DNA from 2 places in the Thermoanaerobacterium thermosaccharolyticum DSM 571 genome. Region 1 is predicted to be linked to the other one. Evidence: a T-box and tRNA genes for the amino acid it is inferred to sense, from the RefSeq annotation. Region 1 holds a T-box; the other holds one or more tRNA genes.
The links. The T-box of region 1 lies ahead of metG (methionine--tRNA ligase). A T-box ahead of a tRNA ligase gene usually reads a tRNA of that ligase, here a tRNA-Met.
Positions count from the first base shown of each region.

Region 2: it encodes a tRNA-Met, which carries the amino acid that the T-box ahead of metG (methionine--tRNA ligase) is inferred to sense. The anticodon was not compared.

Region 1 covers NC_014410.1:99,694-107,518, forward strand. The annotation lists gene TTHE_RS00495 (nucleoside recognition domain-containing protein) at 77-661, shown strand; gene TTHE_RS00500 (spore maturation protein) at 668-1,189, shown strand; gene TTHE_RS00505 (CCA tRNA nucleotidyltransferase) at 1,261-2,664, shown strand; T-box leader at 2,721-2,954, shown strand; gene metG (methionine--tRNA ligase) at 3,012-4,922, shown strand; gene TTHE_RS00515 (GntR family transcriptional regulator) at 5,058-5,429, shown strand; gene TTHE_RS00520 (ABC transporter ATP-binding protein) at 5,429-6,124, shown strand; gene TTHE_RS00525 (ABC transporter permease) at 6,124-6,882, shown strand; gene TTHE_RS00530 (hypothetical protein) at 6,972-7,199, opposite strand; gene TTHE_RS00535 (hypothetical protein) at 7,298-7,825, opposite strand, start outside.
Region 2 covers NC_014410.1:264,745-272,569, forward strand. The annotation lists gene TTHE_RS01315 (putative manganese-dependent inorganic diphosphatase) at 1-1,513, opposite strand, end outside; gene yabQ (spore cortex biosynthesis protein YabQ) at 1,674-2,192, shown strand; gene TTHE_RS01325 (FtsB family cell division protein) at 2,227-2,526, shown strand; gene TTHE_RS01330 (S1 domain-containing RNA-binding protein) at 2,623-3,045, shown strand; gene TTHE_RS01335 (Ppx/GppA phosphatase family protein) at 3,090-4,010, shown strand; tRNA gene TTHE_RS01340 (tRNA-Leu) at 4,105-4,194, shown strand; tRNA gene TTHE_RS01345 (tRNA-Met) at 4,209-4,284, shown strand; tRNA gene TTHE_RS01350 (tRNA-Met) at 4,290-4,363, shown strand; gene TTHE_RS13855 (recombinase family protein) at 4,323-5,828, opposite strand; gene TTHE_RS01355 (ImmA/IrrE family metallo-endopeptidase) at 5,841-6,392, opposite strand; gene TTHE_RS01360 (helix-turn-helix domain-containing protein) at 6,773-7,153, opposite strand; gene TTHE_RS01365 (helix-turn-helix transcriptional regulator) at 7,292-7,480, shown strand; gene TTHE_RS01370 (hypothetical protein) at 7,464-7,775, shown strand; gene TTHE_RS14765 (hypothetical protein) at 7,750-7,825, shown strand, end outside.

The DNA of each region.
Region 1 (7,825 bases):
TGCAAAATAAGTCAATACTTTATTGGCATTTTTTTTTAAAATTAACATAAATTTTTATAGAATGGAGGAGATACAATTGATAAATTATATTTGGTTTTTTATGATAGGAATTGGTGTAGTAATAGGCATAATAAACGGCCGAATGGGAGAGGTATCTAAAGCTATTATTGATTCGTCTGAGTCGGCTGTTACGATATCTATCGGATTAATAGGCATAATGTCTTTATGGCTTGGCATCATGCAGATTGCTGAAAAATCAGGTCTTATGGATATACTTTCGAGGCTATTGAAGCCAGTAATTATAAAACTTTTTCCGGAAGTGCCTAAAGATCATCCAGCGATTGGTGCTATGATTATGAATATATCGGCCAACATGCTGGGGTTAGGCAATGCTGCGACACCTTTTGGCATAAAGGCAATGGAGTATCTTCAAGAGTTAAATAATCGAGATGTTGCATCAAATTCCATGTGCACCTTTCTTGTTATAAATACGGCATCAGTTCAGTTACTACCTGCTGTAATGATAGGAGTAAGGGCATCTTTAGGTGCCAAAAATCCTGCGGACTTTGTTGTTGTAGGTCTTTTTTCTAGTGTTACGGCTTTAATTGCTGGCATTATAGTTGTAAAGACATTGGAGAAATCATCACTTTTTAAGGAGTGATATTTTATGCTGAAAATAATATCGGAGCTGATTATACCGGTAGTCTTGTTGATAATTCCATTGTATGGGCTTATTAAGCATGTTAAAGTGTATGAAGTGTTTGTTGATGGTGCAAAAGATGGAATCAATACGATGACAAAAATATTTCCGGCTTTGCTGGCAATGCTGGTGGCTGTAGGTGTTTTAAGGTCGTCAGGTGCATTAGACGGATTTGCAAAACTTATTGAGCCTTTTACATCCAGAATAGGAATGCCATCAGAAGTTATACCACTGGCTCTTATAAGGCCTCTTTCAGGAAGTGGTGCATTAGGCATAGCTACTGAATTAATCAAGTCAAAAGGTCCTGATTCCTTTACAGCAAAGCTTGCTTCTGTTATGTACGGTTCAACGGAGACAACATTTTACGTTTTGGCAGTTTATTTTGGATCTGTAGGTGTAAAAAAAATGAGGCATTCCATAATAGCAGGAATTGCTGCAGATATAATTGCAATACTTTCATCGGTTTTTTACAGCAGATTGTTTTTTTAGCTTGTTTACTTCTTAAAATTTGGTATACTAGAGATGATAATATCTTATAAAAACTAAGGGGAATGCTTGACATGGCGATATTAATAAATAGAATAAAACGTATACTTGATGATTATTCTGAAAATGTGTATGTTGTAGGTGGTGCTATAAGGGATAGAATATTGAATAGAGAGATTAATGATTATGATTTTGTTGTCATAGGCGATGCTGCATCAATATCAAAGCTTGTATCTGAAAAACTTGGGGGAACTTTTGTCCCATATGCAGAAGAAAGAGGAACGTATAAAGTTGTGTATGAAAAAACCATGATGGATTTTACACAAATAACAGGCGAAGATATAGAAGAAGATTTAGGACATAGAGATTTCACCATAAATGCAATGGCACTGAGATTAAATGATTTTTTTGATAGTAATTTGATAATAGATCCATTTGGAGGGCTATATGACATTCAAAATAAAAAGATTAGATGTGTAAGCAAAAATTCATTTGATGACGATCCGCTAAGGATGCTTAGAGCCGTAAGATTTGCTTCCAAGTACAAATTTGCAATAGAAGAAGACACTAAGAATCTTATAAAAGAAAAGGCAAATCTGATTAGCAGAATTTCATCGGAAAGAATTATGAATGAGATATATGCAATATTAAAATCGTCAGAATCATTTAAATATATAAAAATGATGGACGAGCTGGGCTTAATCGATTCAATATTTCCTGAAATAAAAAACATGAAGGAATTAGGGCGATGCTATTATCAGGTTTTGGATTCATGGTATCATTCGATTAAAACAGTTGAAGAATATGAAAATATAGTAAAGGAGCTTAGATTTCCTTCTTACATGACAAAAGTTATTTTATCTTACCTCAGTAAAGACCTTTCTTCGGGAAATAAGTTAAAAGATGTATTAAAGCTTGCAGCTATGTTTCACGAAATTGGCAAGAAAGATGCAATTTATATTGATGCTGATAATCATATTCAGTTTTTCAATCACGATGTAAAGGGAGAAAAAATTGTATCAGGTATAACCAAAAGGTTAAAAATGGCTAAAAAAGAATCGTCTTTGATAAAAAAGATGGTCCTCTATCATGCAAATCCATTTTCGATTTATGTAAATGGTATGTCGAATAAGGCTATGTTTAAATTTTTTTCTGATCTAGAAGATGATTCCATTGGATGTTTACTGTTGTCGCAGGCTGATGTTGTGGCTGCAATGAAGGGACAAGGTCGCTTAAATGAAGCTTCTTGCTATAGAAGTTTTATATTGAATATGCTTAGAAGGTACATGGACTATGAGAAAACAAAAACTCCACTTCTTACACCTTTGGATATAATAGTCAATTTTGATCTTAAAGATTATAAGCTTTTAAATCAAATATTGTACGAACTAAGAAAAAACCAGTTTTACGGCAATATTGAAAATAAAGATGATGCTGTAAAATTTGTAGAAGAGAGAATGAAGATGGAAAAAATATAGTTGACAATACATTTGCAATAAAGTATATTATTATGTAATGATGTAAATAATATATTAAAAAGGCAATGAAGGGAAGAGTAGAAAGGAATTTCTCTTAAAGAGAGCTGGGTTAAGGTGAAAGCCAGTAGAGAATGAACTTTTGAACATGGACCTTGAGCTTCAAAGCTGAAGCTAAGTAGGCTTTGGCGGGATTTCCCGTTACAGAGTAAGAGTGTGATGGCACTTTACGAGGCATACTGCCGTGAGGCGTATGTGAAAAGGGTGGTAGCGCGAATAAACTCGCCCCTTAGTGGGAGGCGGGTTTTTTTACGTCTTAAAAATAAAATTATAAGATGAGGAGGATTTTTATGGCAAAGACGTTTTACATTACATCACCTATATATTATCCAAGTGATAAGCTACACATAGGCCATTCTTATACGACTGTTGCTGCAGATGCGATGGCTCGGTTTAAAAGGCTGACAGGTTATGACGTGATGTTTTTGACAGGTACAGATGAGCACGGTCAGAAGATACAGAGAAAGGCAAAAGAAAAAGGAGTTACGCCGAAGCAGTATGTTGATGAAATTGTGGCGTGGATAAAAGATTTGTGGAAGACAATGGACATAAGCAATGATAAGTTCATAAGGACAACTGACAAGCAGCATGAAGAAATTGTGCAAAAGATATTTACAAAGCTTTACGAAAAGGGCGACATATACAAAAGCGAATATGAGGGATGGTATTGCACACCTTGTGAGACGTTTTGGACAGAGAAACAGCTTGTGGATGGAAACTGCCCTGACTGCGGCAGACCTGTAGAGCTTGTTAAAGAGGAAAGCTATTTCTTTAAGCTTTCAAATTACGCTGATAAACTTCTTAAATACTATGAAGAGCATCCAGACTTCATACAGCCAGAATCAAGGTTGAATGAGATGGTAAGTTTTATAAAATCTGGTCTTGAGGATTTGTGCGTATCCAGAACGTCCTTTGACTGGGGCGTAAAGGTTCCATTTGATCCAAAACACGTTGTATATGTTTGGATTGATGCCCTTTCCAACTATATAACTGCATTGGGGTATTCTACAGATCACGACGAAGATTTCAAAAAGTACTGGCCGGCAGATGTGCACCTTGTTGGAAAGGAAATCGTAAGATTCCACACCATTATATGGCCTGCAATGCTTATGGCGCTGGATTTGCCTCTTCCAAAGAAGGTATTTGGCCATGGCTGGCTTATACTGGATGGTGGCAAGATGTCAAAGTCGAAAGGCAATGTTGTTGATCCTAAGGAGCTTGTGTCAAAGTACGGCGTAGATGCTATAAGGTATTTCTTATTAAGAGAGGTCCCGTTTGGGGCAGATGGCGTATTTTCAAATGAAGCGCTGATTTCCAGGATAAACTCAGATCTTGCCAATGACTTTGGCAATCTTCTAAGCAGAACTGTTACGATGGTAGAAAAATACTTCGACGGTGTAGTGCCTGAAGCTTCAGATAAAGATAATGTTGACGATGAGCTAATATCTATCGCAAATGATTTGCCAAAAATTGTGGAAGGATACATGGACAGACTGCAGTTTTCAAATGCTCTTGCTGAAATCTGGAAGCTTGTAGGACGAGCAAATAAGTACATCGACGAGACGATGCCATGGGTATTAGCAAAAGATGAAAGTAAAAAAGGAAGGCTTAAGGCGGTTCTTTACAACCTTGTTGAATCATTGAGGTTTGTTGCAGTTTTAATAACGCCATTCATGCCAAATACGCCTATCAAGATATACGAACAGCTTGGAATTGACGATGATTTAAGAACATGGGCTAGCCTTAAATTCGGTTTACTGAAAGCAGGTACGAAGGTTAAAAGAGGGGAGAATATTTTTCCAAGGATTGATGTGGAGAAAGAGCTTAAAGAAGCTGAAAAAGAATCTTCTAATAAAGCAGAGGTAAAAGAAGAGACAAACTACATCAAGATAGACGATTTTGCAAAGATCGATTTGCGGGTTGCAGAAGTATTGGAAGCAGAAAAAGTAGAAGGCGCTGATAAATTATTAAAGCTTAAACTTAAAGTTGGCGATGAGGTAAGGCAAGTTGTATCAGGACTTGCATTGCATTACAAGATAGAAGAGCTTGTAGGCAAAAAACTCGTCCTCGTTGCAAATCTGGAGCCTAAAAAATTAAGAGGCATAGAATCATACGGAATGATTTTGGCGGCATCAAACGAAGGTAAATTGACTGTTGTAACTTTAGATAAAGACATAGAAAGCGGAGCAAAGGTAAAATAGGAGGGCATAAGCCCCTCTTATTTTTTTATGTGTATTATAGCTTACAATAAGTTTTTTTAAAAAATACATTGACATTTATATTATCATAGTGTACTATTTAATTAGTGCACTATGATAGCACGATGGAGGTGAAACATGAAAGTCGAATTCAATGAAAAAATGCCTATTTATATCCAGATTATGGATATGATAAAGAGGGACATAGTCACAAAAAAATTAAATGGAGGAGATAAATTGCCTTCTGTAAGAGAGATGGCCGAAAGCCTTAAAGTGAATCCAAATACTGTTCAAAGAGCTTATCAAGAACTTGAAAGGGAAAACGTCACATATACACAAAGAGGCATGGGAACATTTATAACCGAAAATACCGAAAAGCTTGCATCATTAAAAAGAGAAATGGCGAAAGAGATAGTTGAGTCATTTGTAACAGGTATGAGAAGCTTAGGATTCAATTCAAATGAAATACTCGAAATTATTAAGGAATATCTTAAAAAGGAGGTCAACTGATGGGGTTAATTTTAAAAACGGCAAACCTTACTAAAAATTATTACAGCAAAAAGGCATTAAAAGGAATTAATATTGAGTTGGAAGAAGGTAAAATATTAGGCCTTTTAGGTCCTAACGGCAGTGGAAAAACGACATTTATAAAGATTGCAGCAGGCATATTAAGGCCCACATCTGGTGAAATATTAATTGACGGTCAGGAACCAGGTATCTATACAAAATTAATTGTATCATATCTACCTGATATAAACTATCTCTATAAATGGATGAAGATTAGAGATGCAATAAATTTCTTTAAAGATTTTTACGATGATTTTGACATTGAAAAATCAAAGAGATTGCTGGATTTTATGATGTTGGATGAAAATGATAAAGTAACGTCACTTTCAAAAGGAATGCTTGAAAAATTGAATCTTACACTTGTGCTTTCAAGAAATGCGAAACTGTATATTTTTGACGAACCACTTGGGGGAATAGATCCTAATACAAGGGAAAAGATAATTGACGCAATAATTGATAATATCCGCGAAGATAGTTCAATGATTATATCTACACACCTTGTAAGAGATATTGAAAGGCTTTTTGACGATGTGGCATTTATCTCAGATGGTGAAATTATTTTAAAAGGAAATGCCGAAGAATTAAGGATGGAAAGAAATAAATCTATTGATGAAATCTTCAGGGAGGTGTATGAATAATGATTAAACTAATAAAGTATGAGTTTTTAGGAAGGTATAAATATTATCTTGGATTTTTGGCTGCCTTGATTTTATTGAATATATACCTTATAACAAAAAATAATACATGGTCACATGGCTTGCCATTCGTTGTATCTTTTATGGCTGGATTTGCCTGCTTTGTAGCCGTGCTTATATCAGGAGTGATGTTGTATCAGAGAGATATGTACAGCAATACAGGATATCTTTTGTTTACACTGCCACAAAGAGGTTTTGACATAGCTTTTTCAAAGCTAATTATATCGATCATTGAATTCACATTGTTTATAACAGTATCTGGAGTGATGGCATTTATAAATCTATTATATGTGAATGAAGCTAAAGTGTTTATAGATGCAGTACTTCAACATAAAATTTTTATACTTTATATATTTATATCTGCTTTATTGAGTTTTGTTGCTTTATTGATTTTGTCGTATTTTTCTATCACAATCAGCAAGATAGCTATTTACAGCAAAAAATATAGCAAAGCTTTGTCAATAGTTATATTTTTGCTTATTTTCTATATAATCGGCAAAATTAATGGACTTCTCGTTAATTTGTTCCCATATAATTTAAATATAAGTCCATTTTCAGGAATTGCGCAAAGAAGCGGTGCCGTTGCTTTATCTTTTGCGGTTTTCCCGATAAATGTAGCAAGCTTTGTTTTCCAAACACTTGTATATATAGGTTTATTCACCCTGACATCGTATCTTATTGACAAAAAAATAGATCTATAAAAAGGATGTCTATTCGGGTAGCGGTGCGAAGGTAAAATAAAAAGAAGGCGGGGTGATTCCCGCCATTATTTTTATCTAATTGAACTACTTTAAGTGTTTTGCTTCTTATCATCTTTCGAATTTTTGTCTGAAGAACTATATGGTAATCCGGCTGCTAATCCAGTGAACAGGGCTAAGTAAAATGAAGATCTTTTTGGATAAAAGAAATCTAATATAGCAGCTATGACGACAATTGCTATAAAGCAGAAAAACTTAATTTTAGATTCTTTGTCTTTCGGTATGGAATACTTAAAAACCCGTCCAGAAAAGCGTGCCATTTCAAAACCAATTAGAAAAATGATTAAACTTACTACAATACTTATTAGCCAAACATATAAACTCTTCAAGGACAAACTCCTTCCTTATGTTATTTACATTATAGAAATGATGCAAAATATTTCGTAGTGCAAATATATTGGGTATGTGCTGCATCGGCATACCATTCATCAATAACTTCTTTATTTAGCGATGAACCATAATACCAGACATTTTCGTGACAATAAAGAGAAGGTGTATTGCCGTAAGGGCAATTTTGGATAGCACTAATAATAGCGCTAGCTACCAACCTAGTGACTGGATTCGGTAGATAATCAGCTAAAACTGAAGATAGAGTATTAATTCCAATATTTTTTAACCAAGTACTCAAGGTAAAATCTTTATTAGTAATACCAGCGTGAATGTTGTAGTTACTTTCTGTACCAACTATTGGTGTATTCATTTGGTATACCCATTCATCAATCATTGGTTTTGCAGTTTTAGAATCAATGTTGGTAACATTATAAGTAGAACTATTTTCTTCTATGGATTTTATTGCCTTTTCATTTGAAGGGATTTCTAAAGCAAAAACAGAACTAAAAGTTGAAACTGAAAGAAGTACTACAACAAGAACCAATGTAACAAGCTT
Region 2 (7,825 bases), 170 kb from region 1:
TTTCCAATAGATCTTTGTGATTGCCTGCAAATAAAAACAAAGATCCTTCGTTTATAATATCTGTAAGCATAAGCAATAGCATATCAAAGTTTTTGTTTTTCCTTTCTTCTTCCATAAATTTAAGAAGATCATTTTTAAGGTTTCCAATACTTGACAGAGTGTTTACCTGTCCTATGCCAATTTTAAAGTCTCCGATTAAAAATTCTTTAAAATCCATATAGAATATTTCATCTACAGTTTTACCTTTTAGCGATGTCCCGGCTTCAAACATTTTTTTGCCGAAAGATTCTATATCAATTCCTGCTATTTCGGATAATTTTTTTGCGGCCCTTATATCCTCAGGGGTACATGTTGGCGATTTAAATACAAGCGTATCCGATAGAATTGCAGCACACATAAGCCCTGCTATATGTTTATCAGGTGTTATTCCTCTCTCTTCATATATCTTGTTAATGATTGTAGAAGAACAGCCTACAGGCTGGTTTCTAAACAGTATTGGTTGATTTGTTTCAATGCCACCTATTCTGTGATGGTCAATAATTTCGAGAATCGTGGCATCTTCTATTCCATCTACGGCTTGTGATAATTCATTGTGATCAACAAGTATTATTTTTTTTCTATCGTAGTCTAATATGTGCCGTCTTGCTAAAAGTCCCAATATTTTTCCGTCATCATCCACAACAGGGAAATTTCTGTACCTGTATTTTAACATGGTTTGTCTGACGTCGTCTATGTAATCACTGTCTTTAAAAGTGACAATATCGTCTTTAATCATTATAAGGGACACAGGGAGGCACTGATTTATTAGCTTTATAGTGTCAAATGTATCGCAAGGTACGACTATTAATGTTGAACTAAATTTTTTAGCTTCGTTTATTACTGCGTTTGACGGCTCTTCACCTCCAGTGATTATGATTGTCTTGGCACCTTTTCTTATGGACTCCAACTGAATATTTTCCCTATTTCCTACAATCAGCGTCATGCCTGACTTTATTCTGCTTACGACGCTTTCTGTCTGCATGGCAGCTACGATTATATCACCTCTTATGAATTCCTTATTTTTTACGATTATTTTTCCATTTAGCGTCTTTGTAATATTCTCAACAGGAATATTGTAATTTGATAATTCTTGGGATGATGTTAAGTATGCTTTTGCAAGATCTCCCATAGTAGCGATGCCTTTTAATTTATTTTCATCATCTACTACTACTATAGTTTTAGAGTTATTATTTAATAATACATTCCATGCCTCATACATAGGTGCTTTTTCACTTATGGTAAGAGGCTTATCATAAGCAATGTCGCCAACCTGTGTAAATACATTGTCTATCAATAGTGGTTCTTTTACATTAAAATAGTTTAATACAAATTGTGTTTCTCTGTTAATAGGTCCCAGCCTTACAGGAATAGCGTCAATTTTATCGGCTTTCCTTTTTAAATCAGCGTATGCTATTGCTGAACAAATTGAATCAGTATCTGGATTTTTATGTCCTGAAACAAATACAACACTCATATTTAATTTCTCCTTTGTTTAGATTTTATTATGACTTTTAAGAAAAATAGTTGAAGCATTGAGATTTAGGGAAATTTAATATAAATATTGGTTGGCGTATTAAACGAATCATATCAAAATCTCACATAAATATAATATAATATGAGGGGGTATAATGTAAATGGTAATGAATGTACAAAGTCAGCTTTATTCATTTCTTGTCATGTTATATGGTGGCATAATAATTGCTATTTTATACGATATATATAAGATCATAAGGATTATATTAAAACCTAAGAGAATTGCGACAGATATAGGAGACATTATTTTTTGGATATTAGGAACGATTGTCTTCATATTTTTTTTATACATAAGCAACTATGCTGAAATAAGATTTTATTCATTTCTCGGATTCATAATTGGTATACTTTTATACAATATACTGTTAAGCCACTTTGTTATAAAGCTATTGCTGCTTGTTTATAGAATTGCAAAAAATATATTTATAAAGATATATAAAATTGTAACATATCCGTTTATAGTTGCATATAATATGCTGATTATGCCAATCAAATATTTCACAAAAATGCTCGGCATACCTTTCACACTAGTTTACAACATAATATCACATTTTAATATTTTTAAGAAAAAAAATAAAGGATTTTTAGTTGCGATGTCGAATATATTTTTAAAACAATAAAAAACAAAAATACTTCGAAAGGTCTGTTGAAGTTATGAAGGAAAGAAGTAAAATTAAATTTAAAACAATATTGTTACTTCTTTTTGTCGCATATGTCGCATTTACGTTCGTTAAACAACAAATCACTTTGAATATTTTAGACAATAGGTTAAACGCGGTTACTTCTAAAGTGAATGCTGCTGAAGAGGAGAATAAAAAATTAAATAATCAGATAAAATATATTAAGACAAATGAATTTATAGAGAATGAGGCAAGACAAAAATTAGGACTTGTAAAAAAAGGAGAGATTATGTTCGTAGATACGGCTAAAGATAGCAAAGATTCGTCAAATTAGAATAAGAATTTTTTAAGATGCTTGATAGAATGAACTTTTTAATATATAATAAACATATTAGTAATCAAATAAATCAAAGGGAGGATAAACATTTATATGCCATTTCAGGTAGGAGAGGTAGTTGAAGGAACTGTTCTAAATATCACAGATTTTGGAGCGTTTGTTCAATTACCAGAGGGCAAAACAGGGTTAGTTCATATATCAGAAGTTGCTAACACCTATGTTAAAGACATCAACGAGTTTTTAAAAGAAAATGACAAGGTGAAAGTAAAGATTCTTTCTATGGATAAGGGCGGAAGAATAAGCTTGTCAATAAAAAAGGCTTTGCCAAAGCCAAAACCTGCAAAAAATAGTAAAGGCTATGATAACGAAAGCTATAGCAATCGGAATAATAACATATCTTTTGAAGAAAGAATATCGAAATTTTTAAAAGACTCTGATGAAAGGCAGCAGCAGCTTAAGAAGAATTTTGATTCAAAGCGAAGAGGCGGCGGCTATAAAAGGAACGCTAATTATTAAAAACTTCGGGTATAGCCCGAAGGTTTTTATTTGGGAGGACTATTATGAGGTGCTCTGTTATCGATATAGGAACGAATTCAATACGTCATCTTATATGTGATGTGGAAAATAATGAAATTAGGCAAATAAAGAAGGATGTAAAAATAACAAGGCTTGGTGAATCTGTCTCTAAAAGCGGCAAATTAAGTAATGATGCAATTGCAAGAAGTGTAAACACGATAAAAGAATATTTGGATGATGCGAAAAATTACGAAGCACAGAGCATATATGCTTTTGCCACATCAGCCGTAAGGGATGCTAAGAACTCCAGTTATTTTATTGATGAACTGTTAAATATTGGTTTGGATGTGGATATAGTCGATGGTGAGACAGAAAGCCTTTATGGATATCTAGGGGCATCGTATGGAATAAAAAAGAATGATGTGCTGGTACTGGATGTGGGTGGTGGTAGTACTGAATTTTCTTATTTCAAAGACGATCTTATAAAAAGAAGTTTTGACATTGGTGCAGTCAGACTTACGGAAAAATTTATAAAAAGCGATCCTATTTCGGTTGACGAGTACAATAACATAAGGCTTTATGTAACTGATATGCTTACACCATTTATTGGCGACAACGAAGACATACCTCGTGATATTGTTGGTATAGGTGGTACGATAACGACGCTTGCAGCTATGTCACAGGATTTAAGGATATATTCGAGAGAATTGATCCATGGATATGTGCTCAAAAAGGGGGACATAAAAAGGCTGCTTGATTTAATGATGTCTTTAAGCCTTAATGAAAGAAAGCTGTTAAATGGTTTGCAACCCGAAAGAGCAGATATTATAGTTGCAGGTACAATAATAGTTTATACGGTATTGGAGCTTTTGAATTGCACTTCCATTACTGTAAGTGAGTGGGATAATTTAGAAGGTGCTGTAGTAGAAAAATTTATAAGAGATAATGATGGTAAAGATAAATAATTAATAGCGTTGTGTGTAAATAATATATCCATAAGGGTATTGACTAATACTGTTTTATGTAATATAATTAATGATGTCGCTGATAAATGTGATTGCCGGAGTGGCGGAACTGGCAGACGCACAGGACTTAAAATCCTGCGGGCCTTTAAAGCTCGTACCGGTTCGATTCCGGTCTCCGGCACCAATTGAATAATACATCGCGGGGTGGAGCAGTTGGCAGCTCGTCGGGCTCATAACCCGGAGGTCGCAGGTTCAAGTCCTGCCCCCGCAACCAAACATGGCGGCGTAGCTCAGTTGGCTAGAGCATGCGGTTCATACCCGCAGTGTCGGTGGTTCGACTCCACTCGCCGCTACTTCCAAAGAACGGAAATCATCTCCTATCCAGAAATAGAATTCACATTTTATTTCGTTTGGATGGACGATGACTTTTTTTATATATTTTTTCAGTACCTCTTTTATTTTTTGTGGATTATTTGATGAATTAATTACTTCTCTATCTGCATCGAATATTTCCATGATTATTTCAGGAGTAATAAAACTTGTTTCTTTCTTCTTTTCTATTTCTGAAAGGCTATAGAGAATTTCGTTTTTCTTGTCTTCAAGTTCCCTCATTTTTTCTTTCATAATTGGTTGGTACATGCCTTCAGCGATAGCATCGACAATGTTTCTTATTTGTGACTCTATTTTGTTATAATTTTTCTTCAATGCTGCTATTTTTTCAAATTTTTCTTTATTAAGTTTTTGATTTTCTTCGTTCAAGAGTTTTGCTAATATTGGTGCTACTTCTGGATCAAATATCTTCTTATTTAATTCTTCTACAATAAAAACTTCCAATCTGTCTTTGTTTATATCTTTATTTGTACATTGCTTTGTTCTATCTTTTCTATTGCATCTATATGTGACATATTTTCCACGGCTTAAGCATCCAACCATTTTAGAGCCACATATACCACAATAGACAAGTCCAGATAATAAATAAGTTCTTTTTGCAGTATTGGCTCCTCGTTCTATTTTCCGCTCGTTTATTTTCTTTTGGACTTTTTCAAATAAATCTTTATCAATGATTGCAGGAATAGCGTTGTCAATAATTATCACGTCTTCTTTTGTTATTCTATGATTAGTCTTTGTGCCTTTATTAAAAATATATTTGCCGGTATATTTTTCATTTCTTAGAATTCCATATAAACTATTTTTAGAAAAACTATTGCCATTTTTCGTTTTATATCCTTTTAAATTTAGTTCATCAATTATATGACGATAGCCATAACCTTTTGCATATAGGTCAAAAATAAGTTTTATAGCTTCAGCTTCTTCATTATTGATATGATATTCTCCATTTACAATTTTATATCCAAGAGGTGGTATACCTCCGTTAAATTTCGCATTAAAAGCATTTTCTTTTAAACCTTTCATGACTTCTCGTGCTAAATTTTTTGAGTAGTATTCAGCCATACCCTCTAAAACACTTTCTAAAATAATGCTTTCAGGGCTATCATCTAATTGTTCAAGTACAGAAATGATTATTACTCCATTCTTTTTTAACTGTCTTTTATAAAAAGCGCTATCATATCTATTTCTGGCAAAACGGTCCAATTTATGTACTATTACAGCTTTAAATATACCTATTTCACTATCTTTAATCATTTGAAGGAATTGTGGTCTATCATCGGTTGTTGCTGATTTAGCTTCATCAGCATAGATCTTTACAATTTCAATATTATTTTTTTCTGCATATTCTTTTATTGCTCTTAATTGGGCATCGATACTTTCTTCTCTTTGATTATCTGAACTAAATCTGCAATATGCTGCTGCTTTCATTAATAGCCCCCTTTATAAATAGCATTCTTCATATGGATTATCAGGATATAAATAAATATTTTCATAATCTATTATGTTATCAACATCATTTTTATTAAAGTACAAGCTATACACTAATAAGTTATATTCTCCGCTGTCAATGAGAGCTTTTGTTAAATCTTTTCTGAATTTTATCAGTTCTAATGTTACTCCGAAGTCGTGTGAGAGTTCGTAATCATTTTGGTTTAATTCAAGATGCTTTTCGAAAACACCAATTGGCATTAGGAAGTATGCGGCAAATGCTTGAGCTTTCATTTCATATTTATTTTTGTTTGACAGATATTCAATATTTCCACATTGATATGTATAATGGCCATACTCATGAATGACAAAAGAGCGATAATCGGACATATTATCAGGTTTATTCATATAAATTGTATTATCAATTATTACAGCTTTTTTGATAGAGCTTGTAAATTCAATTTCCAGGCCCTCATTTTCGATTATGTATTCAATTATGTCGATATTAATAGGGAAATTTACAATATTGTATTTTAATAGCAATTTGTTAGCTTTTTGTGCCATAGTAAGGTACATAGGTTGTCCCCTTTTTTAAAAACAAACTTATGTTTGTATAAGAACATTTTACCATGATTATTAAAAATATTCAATAATATTTTTTGCAAAGACAGATGAAATGAAAATAATATTATTCATATACTTCCGGAGCTGATACTATAATTGTAAACTGACAATTCTAAATAATGTAGAGAAAAGTAAAAAATAAATAAGTATGATATTATAGAAAAACATTCCCACAGTGTTCGCTGGTAGCATCAGAAATCATTACAAATGTAAAGGAGCAGGATCTCCCACATTCCTGCTCCTTTATTGAATATTAATGTATTACAATGTGCACCATAACAACCATTTGTCTATATAATATTTTGAATTATTTTTAACTTTCACTCTTTTTTCTTTTGCTTTTCTCGTTTTGCTTTTATGCCTTCAAGTAAAGTTATAACATTCTCTTTTTCCTCATCAGTCATATTAGGAAGATCATAAAATGCTAAAAGAATATCAGGACCTAATTCCTGCATGACTTTATGAAGTCTTTCATCGACATCATCTGATGTATCTACATTTCTCTTATTTGTTCTACCCAATAAATAATCAACCGATACGTTGAAGAAATCGGCTATTTTTTGGACTGTTTCTAAATCGGGTTCTCTTCTATTTTGTTCATATAATCCAATAGCACTAGGTGAAACCCCTAAATAATCTGCAATATCTTTTTGAGTAACATTCTTTATTTTCCTTAAACTTTTTAGTTTGTCTCCAATCATATAATCACATCCTGTACAAATTTATTTTATCACATAAAGTATATTCCAAAAATATTAAATACAAAACGTATAAATCATATTGACACTATACATTATGTATAGTAAAATGTTATTAAAGATTTAAAAGGAGCAATTTTCATGGATAAAAAATTTAAGTTGATACAAGAACGCAAGAAGCAAAAATTGACTCAAAAAGATATAGCAAACATTTTAGAAATATCTCTTTCATATTACAGTGCTATTGAAAGAGGTATCCGAAATCCAACATTAGAACTTGCTAAAAAAATTGCTGAATTATTTAATAAAACCATTGAAGAATTATTTTAAATTGTTACTTCCCACAAAGTTTATATATCCTTCTATAATTGAAGAAAAAGGAAAAGAAAATTTTATGATGGGAGAGATGCCTTTTATGAAAGTAGCGATCGTAAGAGCTACAATAGCGCGAGAAAAACTTATGGCAGATAATTTTACGCCCGACAGTGAAGAAATAATCGGTTATGAAGAAGTAGATGAAGAAGAATTTTATAGACCGTTAGCTGAGCTATTGTATAAAAGAATCAAAGAGATGTATGAAGAAGGGCAGGTAGAGAATAATGTGGGCAGAATTCAGGCCAATTAAGAATAAAGATCTGCTGATAAAAATAGCGGAAGGACTTATGAGAATAACGC